3 regions of the Aeromicrobium tamlense genome follow, and region 3 is predicted to be linked to each of the others. Evidence: predicted binding sites of a transcription regulator. Region 3 holds the regulator's gene; each other region holds the start of a gene.
The links. The regulator HrcA, encoded in region 3, represses chaperone genes, less so after heat shock. The targets are predictions, from matches to a motif close to TTGGCACTCGNNNNNNNCGAGTGCCAA.
Positions count from the first base shown of each region.

Region 1 (5,577 bases), 1.9 Mb from region 3:
GTCGCCGTCGACGGGAACTACGACGACGTCAACAAGCTGGCCAGCGAGATCGCCGGCGAGGACGAGGGCTGGGCGTTCGTCAACGTCAACGTGCGGCCGTTCTACGCCGAGGGCTCCAAGACGCTCGGCTACGAGATCGCCGAGCAGCTCGGCTGGCGCCTGCCCGACCAGATCGTCATCCCCGTCGCCTCGGGCTCCCAGCTGACGAAGGTGCACAAGGCCTTCCAGGAGCTCATCGCGCTGGGCCTGGTCGAGGACAAGCCGTACCGCGTCTTCGGCGCGCAGGCGCAGGGCTGCAACCCCGTCGCCACCGCGTTCAAGGACGGCGTCGACGCGATCCGGCCGGTGCGGCCCGACACGATCGCCAAGTCGCTCGCGATCGGCAACCCCGCCGACGGCATCTACGTGCTCGACATCGCGCGCGGCACCGGCGGCGGCGTCGAGGAGGTCGACGACGACCAGATCCGCGACGCGATCGTCCTGCTCGCGCGCACCGAGGGCATCTTCACCGAGACCGCCGGTGGCACCACCGTGGCCGTGCTGAGGAAGCTCGTCGAGACGGGCCAGCTGGACCCCGAGCTCGAGACCGTCGTGATCAACACCGGTCACGGCCTCAAGACGCTCGACGCGGTCGCCGGTTCCGTCGGCCCGCGCGCCACGATCGCCCCCACCTACGACGCCTTCGCCGCGGCCGGCATCGCCTGAGCCGTCCGACCGAAACCACCCGAGGAGCCCCCATGGCCGTGTCCGTCCGCATCCCCACGATCCTGCGCAGCTACACGAACGACGAGTCGCAGGTCAGCGCCGAGGGCGACCGCCTCAGCGCCGTGCTCGACTCGCTCGAGACCGCCTACCCCGGCATCCGGGCCCGCATCGTCGACGAGGACGGCAAGCTGCGCCGCTTCGTCAACGTGTACGTGGCCGAGGAGGACGTGCGCTTCGCCGACGGCCTCGACACCAAGACCCCCGACGGCACCCAGATCTCGGTGATCCCCGCGGTCGCCGGCGGCTGCTGAGCAGGCTTTCGGCCAGTCCGCCGTAGGCGATTCACGCGCCTGCCGATACGCTGGTCCCGGGTCCGGCAGCGGGCCTTCCCCCGCAGAACAGGTGGTCTCATGGTGCATGGCACCGTCAAGTGGTTCAACTCCGACAAGGGGTACGGCTTCATCGCCGTCGACGGCCAGGACGACGTCTTCGTCCACTGGTCGAAGATCGCGATCAACGGGTTCAAGACCCTCGAGGACGGCCAGAACGTCGAGCTCGAGGTGGTCGACGGCCCCAAGGGGCGCGAGGCCGAGAACGTCCAGCCGCTGCACTAGGCATCGGGGCCGGGGCCTCGGCCGACCTCGGGTGCGGGGTCGCTTGAACGGGCGGGATTAGCACTCGTATAGTGAGAGTGCTAGTTCCACTTCTACTTATGTCGGAGACACGCACCCATGGCCAAGTCCATCGCATTCAACGAAGAAGCCCGGCGCGGGCTCGAGCGGGGCATGAACCAGCTCGCCGACGCCGTCAAGGTCACCCTCGGCCCGAAGGGCCGCAACGTCGTCCTGGAGAAGAAGTGGGGAGCCCCCACGATCACGAACGACGGCGTCTCCATCGCCAAGGAGATCGAGCTCGAGGATCCCTACGAGAAGATCGGCGCCGAGCTCGTCAAGGAAGTCGCCAAGAAGACCGATGACGTCGCCGGCGACGGCACCACGACGGCCACCGTCCTGGCCCAGGCGCTCGTGCGCGAGGGTCTGCGCAACGTGGCCGCCGGCGCCAACCCGATGGGCCTGAAGAAGGGCATCGAGATCGCCGTCGAGGCCATCAGCGAGCAGCTGCTCGCCATGGCGAAGGACGTCGAGACCAAGGAGCAGATCGCCTCCACCGCCTCCATCTCGGCCGCGGACACCACGGTCGGCGAGATCATCGCCGAGGCCATGGACAAGGTCGGCAAGGAAGGCGTCATCACGGTCGAGGAGTCCAACACCTTCGGCCTGGACCTCGAGCTCACCGAGGGCATGCGCTTCGACAAGGGCCACCTGTCGGGCTACTTCGTCACCGATCCCGAGCGCATGGAGACCGTGCTCGAGGATCCGTACATCCTCATCGTCAACAGCAAGATCAGCACCGTGAAGGACATGGTCCCGGTGCTGGAGAAGGTCATGCAGACCGGCAAGCCGCTGGCGATCATCGCCGAGGACGTCGAGGGCGAGGCCCTGGCCACCCTCATCGTCAACAAGCTGAAGGGCACCTTCAAGTCGGTCGCCATCAAGGCCCCCGGCTTCGGTGACCGTCGCAAGGCGATGCTGACCGACATCGCGATCCTCACCGGTGGCGAGGTCATCAGCGAGGAGGTCGGCCTCAAGCTCGAGAACGCCGATCTGACGCTGCTCGGCACCGCCCGCAAGGTCGTCACGTCCAAGGACGAGACCACCATCGTCGAGGGCGGCGGCGACGAGGCCCAGATCCAGGGCCGTGTCGCCCAGATCAAGGCCGAGATCGAGAACAGCGACTCGGACTACGACCGCGAGAAGCTCCAGGAGCGCCTCGCCAAGCTGGCCGGCGGCGTGGCCGTCATCAAGGTCGGCGCGGCCACCGAGGTCGAGCTCAAGGAGCGCAAGCACCGCATCGAGGACGCCGTCCGCAACGCGAAGGCGGCCGTCGAGGAGGGCATCGTCCCCGGCGGCGGTGTCGCGCTCGTCCAGGCCAGCAAGGCCGCGTTCGAGAAGCTCGAGCTCGAGGGCGACGAGGCCACCGGCGCGAACATCGTGCGCGTCGCCACCTCGGCCCCGCTGAAGCAGATCGCCGTCAACGCCGGCCTCGAGGGTGGCGTCGTCGCGGAGAAGGTCGCCAACCTGGAGCAGGGTCAGGGCCTCAACGCGGCCACCGGCGAGTACGTCGACATGATCGCGACCGGCATCATCGACCCGGCCAAGGTCACGCGCTCCGCGCTGGCGAATGCCGCGTCGATCGCCGCGCTGTTCCTCACCACCGAGGCCGTCGTGGCCGACAAGCCGGAGCCCGCGGCCCCGGCCGGTGCGCCCGACATGGGCGACATGGGTGGCATGGGCGGCATGGGCTTCTGAGCCACGCCTGATCACAGGACCCCGGTACCGCGCGGTGCCGGGGTCCTGTGCGTCCGGGGGATGGGAGGATGACCGGCGTGACCACGTGGCCCGACCTGTCCCGCACCGACGACGCGCTGACCCCCGAGCACCGGGACCGGCTCGTCGCGGCGGGCGTCGACCCCGAGCGGCTCGACGCCGTCGCCTGGCGCCGGATGGACGGTCCGCTGCCGTCGTGGTGGAACGACCTCGGCAACGTGCTGTACGCCGCTCCCGGGGCCCGGCTGCCCGACCACGTCCTGGCCGGCCTGACGACCTTCTACTACTCCGGCGCGCTCCTCGTGGTGGGGGCGCCGATGGACCACCTGACCTCGCTGCTGGTCGGCGGCGACGACGCCACGGTGTTCCTCGACGAGCGCGTCGTGCTGACCGCCGGCGAGCTGTACTGCGGGCCCGGCTCCTCGATCGCGCTGCACGGACCCCTCGTGGCCACCCGGTCGCCGGTCGTGGACGCGCGCAACGGGGGGCGCGTCGTGGCCGCCGGCGACCAGCTGTGGGCCGCGGGCGTCTACATCGCCACCGACGACATGCACCGCCTCGAGGACGCGGCCACGGGCGAGCGGCTCAACCCGTTCGGCGCCACGATCCGCATCGGTCACCACGTGTGGCTGTGCCGTGAGGCCGTGGTGTCCGGACACGTCGAGATCGGTGCGCACGTGTGCGTCGGCATGCGGTCCGTCGTGCGCGGTCAGAAGGTGCCTCCGAACGTGGTCGTGATGGGGTCTCCGGGGCGTGTGGTGCGTGAGGGGACCACGTGGTCATTCGACGACACGCCGTGAGGCGCGATTTCGGGACTCATTGCACGAAACTTCCAGTTACCCCAGGTGCCCGTGCCCGATTCGTCGACGTGCGACCGCACGGGCACCGGTAAACCGCAGGACGAGATCGTGTGACATGGACGACATCCGCGAATTTCTGAAATGACCAGACAGCCGTTCGACGATGGCCTACTTTCGAGGGGAAAGCAGGGGCGTCGTGCCAGTCGATGGCCGCCGGCGGGGGAAGCCGGCGAGGGAGAGCATCGAGTGGCCTGGAGCCGGGCCGGGGGGCTTGTCCACGGACATGTATCGGTACCACTCCACGTCGCTCTTGGCTGAGTACGCAGACACACAGACATCACGTGGGTCAGCGGTGAGGCGGAGGGGTCCGCAGCTCGACACCGATGGCTTGCATTGGGGAGTGGCAATGACTTCAGCGATCGACGGACGAGATGAGACCGTCCTTCCGCTGCGTCTGGTGGAGCCCATCACCAGCGACCCCGGACTCGGATCTCCTTCCGTGCACCGGGAACTCACGGCGATCCCCACGGGGCGATCGTCTCTGGAGAACCTGATCCGCCAGGGCCTCTTCGGGCACCTGCTCGTGCTGACGGGCACCGTCATCGCCGGCGTGGCCGTCGGGATGGCCCCCGGAGCGCTCGCGGTCCTGGCCGCCGGCGTCGTCGGCTGGCTGGGTCTGAGCCTGGCCGCGCTGCCGGCCTACGAGCGTGCGGGCTCGCTGCGCCCCGCCAAGCGACTGATCGCCGTCCTGGCCCTCGGTGCGCTGGCGACCCTCGTGGTGTCCGACGTCGTGTCCGCCGAGCTGCGCTCGGCCGTCGTGGTCCTGAGCGTCACCGCGGTCCTGATCGTGGGCTCCGCCCTGGCCCACCGCGCCGCGATGCGCCGGGTGCCCACCCTGCTGGTGGGTCCGGCCGACGCGGTCAACCGGCTGGCCGCCCGCTGGGAGGACCGCCACGACCTCGTGGTGGTCGGGCGCTGCACGTGGGACTCCACGCAGCCGCTCGGCAGCGCCACGGTGAACTCGGTGGTCCGCGACGTCCCGAAGCTGCTGCGCACGGTCCACGGGGCCCGCGTCGTCATCACGGCCGACCAGGCCCTCGGCGACCCGTCGCTGCGCCACCTCGCGTGGGGCCTGCAGCGGGCCGAGATCGAGTGCCTCGTGCTGACCGACATGAACGACTACGTCGAGTTCGTGCGACCCACGCGTGTCGGCGACCAGCTGGCGCTGGCCCTCGACCCGCCGAACAGCCACCTCGTCGGCCAGGCCGTCAAGGCGTTCTTCGACCGCAGCTTCGCGCTGCTGGCGATCCTGTTCGGCGCCCCGCTGATGGGCCTGCTCGCGCTGGCGATCCGCATCGACTCGCGCGGCCCGGTGATCTACAGGCAGGAGCGCACGGGCAAGGACGGCGTCCCGTTCGTCATCTACAAGTTCCGCACGATGGTCGTCGACGCCGACCAGCGCGTCGAGGAGCTGCGCGAGATGAACGAGGGCGCGGGCCCGCTGTTCAAGATGACGCAGGACCCGCGGGTCACGCGCGTCGGGCGGCTGCTGCGACAGACCTCGCTCGACGAGCTGCCCCAGCTGTTCAACGTGCTGCTCGGCGACATGGCGCTCGTCGGACCGCGGCCGGCCATCGAGAGCGAGACCTCGCAGTACAGCCAGTGGGTCTGGCGCCGGCTGCACG
Region 1 covers NZ_JACBZN010000001.1:2,592,199-2,597,775, reverse strand. The annotation lists gene thrC (threonine synthase) at 1-705, shown strand, start outside; gene BJ975_RS12800 (MoaD/ThiS family protein) at 738-1,016, shown strand; gene BJ975_RS12795 (cold-shock protein) at 1,116-1,319, shown strand; gene groL (chaperonin GroEL) at 1,437-3,074, shown strand; gene BJ975_RS12785 (acyltransferase) at 3,143-3,892, shown strand; gene BJ975_RS12780 (sugar transferase) at 4,299-5,577, shown strand, end outside.
Region 1: groL (chaperonin GroEL) is a predicted target of HrcA. The motif match lies at 1,377-1,403, and genes of this name have one in related genera.

Region 2 (5,577 bases), 410 kb from region 3:
TCGGAAGAGCGAAGGTAGGTCGGTGTCGCGATTCGTGGTGTGGAATGGCTCGCTCGCTGGCGCTCGCTCATCGCGCCACCGCCTCGGAAGAGCGACGGTAGGTCGGTGTCGCGATTCGTGGTGTGGAATGGCTCGCTCGCTGGCGCTCGCTCATCGCGCCACCTCCACGAACCGCACGAGGTCGCCGGGGTGCAGCAGTGCCGGGTCGTCGCGGGCGAGGTCCCACAGCGGCGCGTCGGTGCGACCGATCAGTCGCCAGCCGCCGGGGGAGGGGCGCGGGTAGACGCCGCTGAACCGCCCGGCGAGCCCCACCGATCCGGCCTCCACGCGGGGCCGAGGCCGCTCCAGCCGCGGCACCTCGAGTCGCGGGTCGCCGCCGGACAGGTAGGCGAAGCCGGGCGCGAAGCCGGCGAACGCCACGGTCCACCGCGAGGCGACGTGGCGGCGCACGACCTCGTCCGGCTCGAGCCCGCAGTGCCGCGCGACCGCGTCGAGGTCCGGGCCGTCGTAGACGACGGGCACCTCGACCTCGCGGCCCACGACGTCGGTCAGGTCGGCGGGCTCGGTGGCGCCGACGAGCGACCGCAGGTCGGCCGGGCGTCCCCGCAGCAGCACGGTGGTGGCGCCGAGGGTCGCACCGTGCTCGCGCAGGGCGGCGTGCCAGCGCCGCGCCTCGGCCGCGTCGGCGCAGTCGAGCAGCACGGCGCGATCGCCGCAGGGCAGGATCCTCATCTTCAGCCGAAGGCCTCGATCGCCACGTCGTGCGCGGCCAGCACCTCGCGCACCCGGCGCAGCAGGGCCTCGGCCTCGGGGCTGTCACTGTGCACGCACAGCGAGTCGACCGACTCGGCGAGCGACAGCGCCTGACGGGCCGCCTCGTCCGGGTCCGTGAGCACGGCGCCCGGCTGGTCGCGCGGCACGAGGCCACCCTCGGCCGTGTAGGCGCGGTCGGCGAACCCCTCGTGCACGACGCGGATCCCGGCGTCCTCGGCCATCTCGAGCGCGATCGATCCCGGCATCCCGACGAGCGGCAGCGGATTCCCGTCGGCGAGGAGGGCCTCGACGACCGCCTCCGCCTGGTGCGGGTCGCGCGCGATCCGGTGGTAGAGCGCGCCGTGCGGCTTGAGGTAGGTGACGACCCCTCCGGCGGCGTCGGCCAGCTCGGCGAGGTGGTCCAGCTGGTGACGCACCTCGTCCACGAGGTCGCGGGGAGCCAGGTCGACCTCGCGCCGGCCGAAGCCCTCGCGGTCGCGGTAGCCGACCTGCGCGCCGATCGCGACGTCGTGCGCGACGGCCGCCTCGCACGTGGCGCGGATCAGGTCGTCGTCACCGGCGTAGGCGCCGCAGCAGACGTTGGCGCTGGTGACGAGCCCCAGCAGCCGCACGTCCTCACCGGACTCCCAGCGAGCACGGTTCTCGCCGAGGTCCACGTTGAGGTCGACTCGGCGGGTCATGGCCCGACGCTACCGTGCCCGGGGCATCGCTGGCAGTGACGTTCCCGGGAGTCGGATCCGGGTGCTGTCCCCCGGAACGTCACGCTCAGGGCTGCCGCTCGACGAGGAAGGCGCGGGCCTCCCCGGCGACGCGGGTCAGCACGACGGTCGCGGTGCGCGAACCCGACAGCTTGAGGCGGGCGACGAGGCGCTCGGGCACGACGTCCACGCCGCGCTTCTTCACCGTGAGGGTGCCGATGTCGCGCTCGCGCAGCGCCGCACGCAGCTGCTTCTCGCGGTAGGGCAGCTCCTCGAGGACCCGGAACGCGCGGCCGAGCGGTGCGGCGTCGGGGGATTCGGTGGTGATCCAGGCGATGTGGGGGTCGAGCAGGTGACCGCCGAGGTCCTCGGCGAGCTCGGCCACGAGCCCGGCCCGGATCACGGCGTCGTCGGGCTCGACGAGATGCGACAGCAGCGGCCCGACCGTGGCCGGCGTGCCGCGCGCCACGAGGCTCACCCCGGCCGGGAGGACCGTGGCGACCCGGCCCTCGGGCGCCCCGAGACCGGCGCCCCACAGGCACGCCTCGACGAGGTCGCCACCGTGGGACACCCACTCGGCCTGCACGCCCGGCGGCACCGCGTCGTGCGCGATGCCCGGCATCACCTTCGCGACGGCCCGCCCGGCGAGCAGCCCCGTGACGAAGTCCCAGGGCGGCACGAGGGCGTCCAGCCGGAACGTGCGTCCCGCGCCGTCGCGACGGGCCGGGTCGACGAAGGCCACCTCGTCGGCTGCGACGGTGGTGGTCGTCGCGTCGCCGACCTCGACCGTGCCCTCCAGTCCGAGGGCGGCGAGGTTCGCGCGGGCGATCGCGGCGCGCACCTCGTCCTGCTCGACGCCGCGCACGGCCAGTCCGGCGCGGGCGCAGGCGATGAGGTCGCCGCCGATGCCGCAGCCGAGATCCACGACCCGGGTGGCGCCGAGGGCGACCAGCCGCGTGGCGCGGTGGTCGGCGACGGTCCGCCTCGTGGACTGCTCGAGCGCGTCGTGCGTGTAGTAGAGGTGGGCGGCGTCCGCGCCGAACTTCGCGACGGCCCGGCCGCGCAGGTGGTTCTGGGTGACGGCCGCGGCCACCAGCTCCACCGGGTGGTCGCGACGCAGGCGGGTGCCCAGGGCGAGGTCGGACTCGCGCCCGGCGCAGGCGGCCACCTCGGCCAGCAGCGCCTGCCCGGCCGGCGTGGTCAGGGTGGCGAAGGTCTGGGCGTCCACGCGCCCGAGTCTGCCACCGCGTGCCCCGGCTTCGGACCTAGCACTCTGTTGGGACGAGTGCCAGCCGGTGCTACGCTGACGACTGGCACTCCCAACGAGTGAGTGCCAACCGAACGTCTCTCATCGAAAGGGGAGGTCGACCAGTGTCGGTCACCATCAAGCCGCTCGAAGATCGCATCGTCATCAAGGCCGGAGAGGCCGAGCAGACCACCGCGTCGGGTCTCGTCATCCCCGACACCGCCAAGGAGAAGCCGCAGGAGGGCGAGGTCGTGGCCGTGGGCCCCGGTCGCGTCAGCGACAGCGGCGAGCGCATCCCCGTCGACGTGGCCGTCGGCGACAAGGTGCTCTTCAGCAAGTACGGCGGCACCGAGGTCAAGCACGGCGGCGAGGAGTTCCTCATCCTCAACGCCCGCGACGTCCTCGCCGTCATCGCCTGAGTCCACCCAAGCCAACCGTTAGGGAGCACTCGTGCCCAAGATTCTGGAATTCGACGAGGACGCACGCCGCGCCCTCGAACGCGGTGTCGACAAGCTCGCCGACACCGTCAAGGTGACCCTCGGCCCCAAGGGCCGCTACGTCGTCCTCGACAAGAAGTGGGGCGCCCCCACGATCACGAACGACGGCGTGTCCGTCGCGCGTGAGGTCGAGCTCGACGACCCCTTCGAGAACCTCGGCGCCCAGCTCGCCAAGGAAGTCGCCACCAAGACCAACGACGTCGCCGGTGACGGCACCACGACCGCCACGGTCCTGGCCCAGGCGATGGTCCACGAGGGCCTGCGCGCCGTCGCGGCCGGCGCCAACCCGGTCGGCCTCAAGAAGGGCATCGAGGCGGCCGTCGAGGCCGTCACGAACGAGCTGCACTCGCGCGCTCGCGCCGTCGACTCGGTCTCGGACATGTCCGCCGTCGCCACGGTCTCCAGCCGTGACGCGGTCATCGGCGAGCTCATCGCCGAGGCGTTCGACAAGGTCGGCAAGGACGGTGTCATCACCGTCGAGGAGTCCAACACCATGGGCACCGACCTCGAGTTCACCGAGGGCATGCAGTTCGACAAGGGCTACCTGTCGCCGTACATGGTCACCGACACCGAGCGCATGGAGGCCGTCCTCGACGATCCCTACATCCTCGTCAACCAGGGCAAGATCTCGGCCGTGTCCGACCTCCTGCCGCTGCTGGAGAAGGTCGTCCAGTCCGGCAAGGCCCTGTTCATCATCGCCGAGGACATCGAGGGCGAGGCCCTGTCCACGATCGTGGTGAACAAGATCCGCGGCACGTTCACGTCCGTGGCCGTCAAGGCGCCCGCGTTCGGCGATCGCCGCAAGGCCATGCTGCAGGACATCGCGACCCTCACCGGCGCGACCGTCGTGACGCCGGACGTCGGCCTCAAGCTCGACCAGGTCGGCCTCGAGGTCCTCGGCACCGCCCGTCGCGTCGTCGTCACCAAGGACGACACGACGATCATCGACGGCGGCGGCGAGCAGGCCGAGGTCGAGGGCCGCGTGGCCCAGATCAAGGCCGAGTTCGAGCAGACCGACTCCGAGTGGGACCGCGAGAAGCTCCAGGAGCGTCTCGCCAAGCTGGCCGGTGGCGTCTGCGTCATCCGCGTCGGCGCGGCCACCGAGGTCGAGCTCAAGGAGAAGAAGCACCGCATCGAGGACGCCGTGTCGGCGACCCGCGCGGCCATCGAGGAGGGCATCGTCCCCGGCGGTGGCTCGGCGCTGGTCCACGCGGTCGGCGTGCTCGACCAGGACCTCGAGCTCTCGGGCGACGAGGCCATCGGTGCTCGCATCGTCCGCAAGGGCGCGGACGCCCCGCTGGAGTGGATCGCCCGCAACGGCGGCGTCTCCGGCGAGGTCGTCGTGGCCAAGGTCCGCGAGTCGGGCGAGGGCTACAACGCGGCCACGGGCGAGTACGGCGACCTGCTCGCGCAGGGCATCCTCGACCCGGTCAAGGTCACGCGCTCGGCGCTCGCCAACGCGGCCTCGATCGCGGCCATGCTGCTCACCACCGAGACCCTCGTGGTGGACAAGCCGGCCGACGAGGACGACGCGCACGCCGGTCACCACCACTGACCGACACCGTCACGACGCAGGCCCCGGGCACCCGCCCGGGGCCTGCGTCGTGCGGTGACGGCGGGACGGGCCGGAGCCGCTCGTGAGACGAGGGACGACAGTGTCCGTCGGGCCCAATAACCTAGGGTTCGACCCGGTGTCCGCACCCGTTGATAGGACTGCCCCATGACGACGCCATCGACCACCTGCCCGTGGTGGTGCACCGACCACCGCTCCGGCGAGACGGCAGAGGACGAGCAGCACGCCCGTGTGTTCCCGGTGCCCGGTGGGGCCTGGGTGGCCATCCTGCACGGCGCGCTGCCCGGCGACCGGATCGAGCTGGCCTACGGGGCCGAGGCCTATGCGGCGTCGGCGGGGGAGGGGCGTGCGTTCGCCGCGGCACTGCAGCACGCGGCCGACGTGTTCGACCGGATCGTGTCCGAGGTCGAGCGCGTGAGGGTCAGCGGTCGGACGACTCCATGAACCGCCGCACGTCCACCAGCAGGTCGCCCAGCTCCAGTCCGAAGGCCGCCTCGAGGGCCAGGATCGTGTCCAGGCTCGGGTTGGCCGAGGAGCGGCCGGTGGCGTTGTTGTTGCGGTTGTTCTCCAGGTTCTGCACCTGGTTGCGGCTCAGTCCCGCGCGGTGCGCGAGCTCCTCCTGGGTCATGCCGGCCTGCTCGCGGCGGCGGCGCAGCCACTGGGCGAACGAGCTGGCGACCTCGGCGGTGTGAGCGGTCGGCGTCCGTTTGGGCATGCACAACAGCATGGGCCCAATCGTCGTCCGCGCGCAGCCCAATACGGTGTGGCGCGGCGTCGCATCCCCGGCGT
Region 2 covers NZ_JACBZN010000001.1:313,228-318,804, forward strand. The annotation lists gene BJ975_RS01600 (5-oxoprolinase subunit B family protein) at 151-732, opposite strand; gene BJ975_RS01605 (LamB/YcsF family protein) at 735-1,454, opposite strand; gene BJ975_RS01610 (THUMP-like domain-containing protein) at 1,540-2,700, opposite strand; gene groES (co-chaperone GroES) at 2,844-3,137, shown strand; gene groL (chaperonin GroEL) at 3,169-4,770, shown strand; gene BJ975_RS01625 (hypothetical protein) at 4,936-5,232, shown strand; gene BJ975_RS01630 (helix-turn-helix transcriptional regulator) at 5,210-5,503, opposite strand.
Region 2: groES (co-chaperone GroES) is a predicted target of HrcA. The motif match lies at 2,738-2,764, and genes of this name have one in related genera.

Region 3 (5,577 bases):
CCGGCAACGGCGTCGTGCTGATCGGCATGAGCGAGCGGTCGTCGCGCCAGGGCATCACGCAGCTGGCCAAGTCCCTCTTCGACCGGGGCGCCGCCGAGAAGGTGATCGTCGCCGGCATGCCGAAGCTGCGCGCTGCGATGCACCTCGACACCGTGTTCACGTTCGCCGACCGCGACGTGGTGACGATCTACCCCGACATCGTGAACACGATCCACGCCTTCACGGTGCTGCCCGGCGAGGGGCTCCCGGGCATCGAGGTGATCGACCACGAGGACACCCCGTTCCTCGACGTGGTGGCCGACGCGCTGGGCATCGAGAAGTTCCAGGTCGTCGAGACGGGCGGCAGCGAGTACGACACCGAGCGCCAGCAGTGGGACAGCGGCAACAACCTCGTCGCGCTGGAGCCGGGCGTCGTCGTGGCCTACGACCGCAACACCTACACGAACTCGCTGCTGCGCAAGGCCGGCATCGAGGTCATCGAGATCGTCGGAGCCGAGCTCGGGCGCGGCCGCGGGGGCGGGCACTGCATGACGTGCCCGATCATCCGTGAGCCCCTCGACGGCTGAGCCGCGGCGCCGCTGGCTGCGCTTCGCGGTCACCGTCGCGGTGACGCTGCTGATCCTGGCCGTCGGGATCAGCCTCGCGGACGAGATCGACTGGGAGGGCGTGCGCTCCTCGCTCGCCCGGCTCGAGGCGTGGCAGCTGCTGGTGCTGTGCCTCGGGCTGCTGCTGCGGCAGTGGCTCAACGCGCTGCCGCTGGCGCTGTTCATCGACGGTCTGCCGTCGTGGCGGGCGATGCAGAACGACCAGGCCGCGATCCTCATGACCACGGTCGCGCCGCCCCCGGCGGACTACGTGATGCGGTTCGCGATCTTCACGTCCTGGGGGATCGCGCTGCCCGCCGCGGTGGCCGGCTCGGTCATGAACACGCTCTCGTTCTACGTCGTGCGGTTCGGGGCGCCGGTGCTGGGCAGCCTGCTGATGATCCTCCTCGGCACGTTCCACCTCGGTGAGCTGCTCGGCGCCCTGCCGAGCATGCTCGTGAGCGTCGCGATCCTCGGGGCGCTGTGGCTGGCGTTCCGTGGCGAGGCGTTCACGGCCGTGCTCGCGCGCCGGGCGGGCGACCTCGTGGCGCGGGTGCGGCCGAAGGTCTCGGGGGAGGCCTGGGCGGAGTCGGCGGCCGGCTTCCGTCGCCAGGTCATCGGGCGGGTGCCGCGGGCGCTGCCGCGCTCGCTGCTCGCGCTGACGGCCATGGTGCTGGTGGACGCGACGCTGCTCGTCGCGTCGCTCCGGTTCGTCGGGGTGGACGCGCAGCAGGTGCCCGCGATCGAGGTCGTCGTGGCGTTCCTCGTCGCCTACCCGCTCACGCTGTTCCCGTTCTCGGGCATCGGCATCCTCGACGCCGTGGTCATCGCGACCCTCCTCAGCGTCGGCACCGACGTGTACGAGGAGGGCGTCATCGCAGGATTCTTCGTGTGGCGCATCGTGACGATCGGCGGCCCGATCCTGCTGGGCCTGCTGTCGGTGGCGCTGTGGAAGTGGGAACTGCTGCGGCGCCCGACTACGCCGGCTGCGTGACGAAGTCGATGAGCTCCTCGACCCGCCCCAGGAAGGCCGGCTCGAGGTCGGTCCAGGAGTCGACCCGGCCGAGGATCGCCTTCCACGCCCGCGCGATGTCGGCCTGCTCGGCGTGCGGCCAGCCGAGGTGGGCGCAGATGCCCTTCTTCCACTCGATGGTGCGGGGGATCGTGGGCCACGCGTCCATGCCGAGGCGCTGCGGCTTCACGGCCTGCCACACGTCGACGTAGGGGTGACCCACCACCAGCAGGTGCGGCACGTGGGCGACGGCGTCGGCGAGGCGCTGCTCCTTCGAGCCGGGCACGAGGTGGTCGACGAGGACGCCGAGGCGGCGCTTCGGGCCGGGGGAGAAGTCGCGCACGATGCCCGCGAGGTCGTCGATGCCGCCGAGGTGCTCCACGGCCACGCCCTCGGCGCGCAGGTCGTCGCCCCAGACCTTCTCGACGAGCTCGGCGTCGTGACGACCCTCGACGAAGATGCGGCTGGGCAGCGCGACCTTCGCGCGGGTGTCTGCCGCGACGCGCGAGCCCGAGGCGGTGCGGGTGGGCGCGGCGGCGACCTTCGGCGTGGGCGCGACGAGCACGACGGGCTTGCCCTCCATGAGGAAGCCGGGGCCGAGCGGGAAGACCTTGCGTCGCATCCGGCGGTCCTCCAGCTCCACGGTGCCGAGGTCGCGCTCGACACGCATGATCTCGCCGACGAAGCCGGAGGAGGCCTCCTCGACGACCAGGCCGGGATCGGCGGCCAGCTCGGTGGAGCGGCCTCGGGCGGGCCGGCGCCAGTCGCCGGAGAGCACGTCGGACCCGTAGCGGTCAGCCATGGCCGAACCACGCCCCCAGGAGTCGCTGGTGGAAGTCCTCGACGTCGTCCTTCGTGCCGCTGTCGAGCGTGTCGCCGGCGATGAGGCCGATCGCGAGGTCGACCGCGGCGGGCCAGGTCTTGGGGACCTCGGCCGGTATCTCGTCGGTGACGAGAGCGCCGAGCGCGACCTCGGGCGCGTGACCGGGGCGGGTGACCACCATGACGAGCTCGCCGCCCTCGGGCCCATGGCCCAGGTGCGAGACCTCGACGAACGCCTCGCCGACGGCGCCGGCCCAGACCGACGCCATCGAGCCGCCGCGCGACTCGTGCGCGACGGTGGTGCCGTCGGGGGCGGTCACGGCGTAGGGGGTGTAGACGAGGACCTGGTCCCCGTCGACGACCTCGATCGCGCCGTCGGGGCGCACGGAGACCTCACTCACCCCGACAGGTTGCCATGTCCGCGGACGCCGTTCGTGCAGGCACACCGCCCTCGACGGCCTCGCTAGACTGGCACTGGTCAGGGTCGAGTGCCAGCAGCGTGGGAGGTGACAGCGTGATCGAGGACCGCCGGCTCAACGTCCTGCGAGCCATCGTCGAGGACTACGTCGCCACCCAGGAGCCCGTCGGCTCGAAGGCGCTGGTCGAGCGCCACCGCCTCGGCGTCTCGCCCGCCACGATCCGCAACGACATGGCCGCCCTGGAGGACGAGGGGTACCTCACCGCGCCGCACACCAGCGCCGGCCGGATCCCCACCGACAAGGGCTACCGGATGTTCGTCGACCGGCTCGCCGAGGTCAAGGCGCTGTCGGGCGCCGAGCGCCGCGCGATCGAGACCTTCCTGTCCGGCGCGATCGACGTCGACGACATCGTCATGCGCAGCGTGAAGATCCTCGCCCAGCTGACCAACCAGGTCGCGATCGTGCAGTACCCGTCGCTGACCCGGTCGACGGTGCGCCACGTCGAGCTCGTCGCGCTCGAGGGCTCGCGCGTGCTGATCGTGGTCATCACCAGCAGCGGCCGCGTCGAGCAGCGCATCGTCGAGCTCGCCCAGACCCCCGGCGAGGGCCTGTTGGGCGACCTCAAGTCGCGCCTCGTGCGGGCCACCCTCGGCGAGCGCCTGCCCGAGGCCTCGCTGCGCCTGGCCGAGCTGATCGACACGTTCGAGGTCGACGACCGCCCCGTCGTCTCCGCGATCGTCACCACGCTGGCCAACACGTTCTCCAACGAGCGGTCCGACGAGCGCGTCGCGGTCGGTGGCACCGCCAACCTGGCCCGCTTCGGCGCCGACTTCGACACCGCCATCCGGCCCGTGCTGGAGGCGATGGAGGAGCAGGTCGTGCTGCTGCACCTGTTGGGGGAGGCCACGGTCGGCCCACACGTGCGGATCGGCCGCGAGACCGGACGCGACGACCTGTCGGGCACGGCCGTCGTCTCCAGCACCTACGGACCCGACGGGGAGTCCTTCGCCCAGCTGGGCACGATGGGGCCGACCCGCATGGACTACCCCGCCACGATGGCCGCCGTCGGCGCCGTCGCCCGCTACGTCGGGCGAATCCTCGCCGACGGCTGAGCGCTCCACCTCGGACTGCGAAAGAGAAGAGATCTTGGACTACTACGAACTGCTGGGCGTGTCGCGCGAGGCGACCCCGGAGGAGCTGAAGAAGGCCTACCGCAAGGCGGCCCGCAAGTGGCACCCCGACGTGAGCGACGCCCCCGACGCCGCCGAGCGCTTCAAGGAGGTCACGACCGCCTACGAGGTGCTGTCCGACCCCCAGAAGCGGTCGATCTACGACCGCGGCGGCGACCCGCTGTCGGCCGGCGGCGGCATGGGCGGCGGCTTCGGCCAGGGCTTCAGCTTCGACGACATCATGGACGCGTTCTTCGGCCAGACGTCGTCGCGCGGCCCGCGCCCGCGCACCCAGCGTGGCCAGGACGCGCTGCTGCGCCTCTCGGTCAGCCTCGCCGAGGCGGCGTTCGGCGTCCAGCGCGAGATCAAGGTCGACACCGCGGTCACGTGCGAGGTCTGCGACGGCTCCGGCGCGAACGCCGGCTCCGAGCCGGTCACGTGCGGCACCTGCCACGGTCACGGCAGCGTCCACCACGTCCAGCGCTCGCTGCTCGGCGACATCCGCACCTCGCGCCCCTGCCCCACCTGCCACGGCTACGGCACCGTCATCCCCGACCCCTGCCGCGAGTGCAACGGCGAGGGCCGGGTCCGCTCGCGCCGCAGCCTGCAGGTCAACGTGCCGGCCGGTGTCGACGACGGCAACCGGATCCAGCTCGCGGGCGAGGGCGAGGTCGGCGCCGGGGGAGGCCCCGCCGGTGACCTCTACATCGAGATCAAGGTGGCGCGTCACCCCGTCTTCACGCGTCAGGGCGACGCGCTGGCCTGCCAGATCACGGTGCCGATGACGGCCGCCGCGCTCGGCACCCGCATCGACCTGCCCACGATCGACGCCGACCGCGAGGACGTCGAGGCCGACCAGCGGACCGTCGCGATCGAGGTGCCCGCCGGCACGCAGTCGGGCGAGACCGTCGTGGCGCGCGGCCACGGCGTCCCGCGCCTGCGTGGCTCGGGACGCGGCGACCTCACGGTGCAGGTCGTGGTGGAGACGCCGCGCGACCTCGACGCCGAGCAGCGCGAGCTGCTGGAGAAGCTGGCCGCGTCCCGCGGCGAGGAGCACGTCGACCCGGTCGTGGGTCACCACTCCCGCTCCGGCGTCTTCGGCCGCATCCGCGACGCCTTCAAGTAGGCCGCGGCGGGTCGCTAGAGTCGCCCCATGGCTGCTGACTGCATCTTCTGCAAGATCGTCGCCGGGGAGATCCCGGCCGAGATCGTCGCCGAGTCCGAGCACACGATCGCGTTCCGCGACATCAACCCGAAGGCGCCCGTCCACGTGCTCGTGGTGCCGAAGGTCCACGAGCCCGACGCGGCCTCGCTCGCCTCGGCCGAGCCGGCCGTCGCGGCCGAGCTCCTCGCGCAGACGCGTGTGGTGGCCACGCAGGAGGGGTACGAGGACTACAACCTGGTGTTCAACACCGGGGCGAACGCGGGACAGACCGTCTTCCACGCGCACGTGCACCTGCTCGCAGGCGTCGACGTCTCGAAGCTGTTCCTGGCCTGACGCTACGCTGGAGGGGTATGACTGACGACACTGCACCGCCGCGGCACACGGTGACGATTCCCGCATCCGTGCC
Region 3 covers NZ_JACBZN010000001.1:723,772-729,348, forward strand. The annotation lists gene BJ975_RS03680 (arginine deiminase) at 1-566, shown strand, start outside; gene BJ975_RS03685 (lysylphosphatidylglycerol synthase domain-containing protein) at 547-1,578, shown strand; gene BJ975_RS03690 (DUF3097 domain-containing protein) at 1,562-2,398, opposite strand; gene BJ975_RS03695 (hypothetical protein) at 2,391-2,819, opposite strand; gene hrcA (heat-inducible transcriptional repressor HrcA) at 2,933-3,949, shown strand; gene dnaJ (molecular chaperone DnaJ) at 3,984-5,132, shown strand; gene BJ975_RS03710 (histidine triad nucleotide-binding protein) at 5,160-5,504, shown strand; gene BJ975_RS03715 (PhoH family protein) at 5,522-5,577, shown strand, end outside.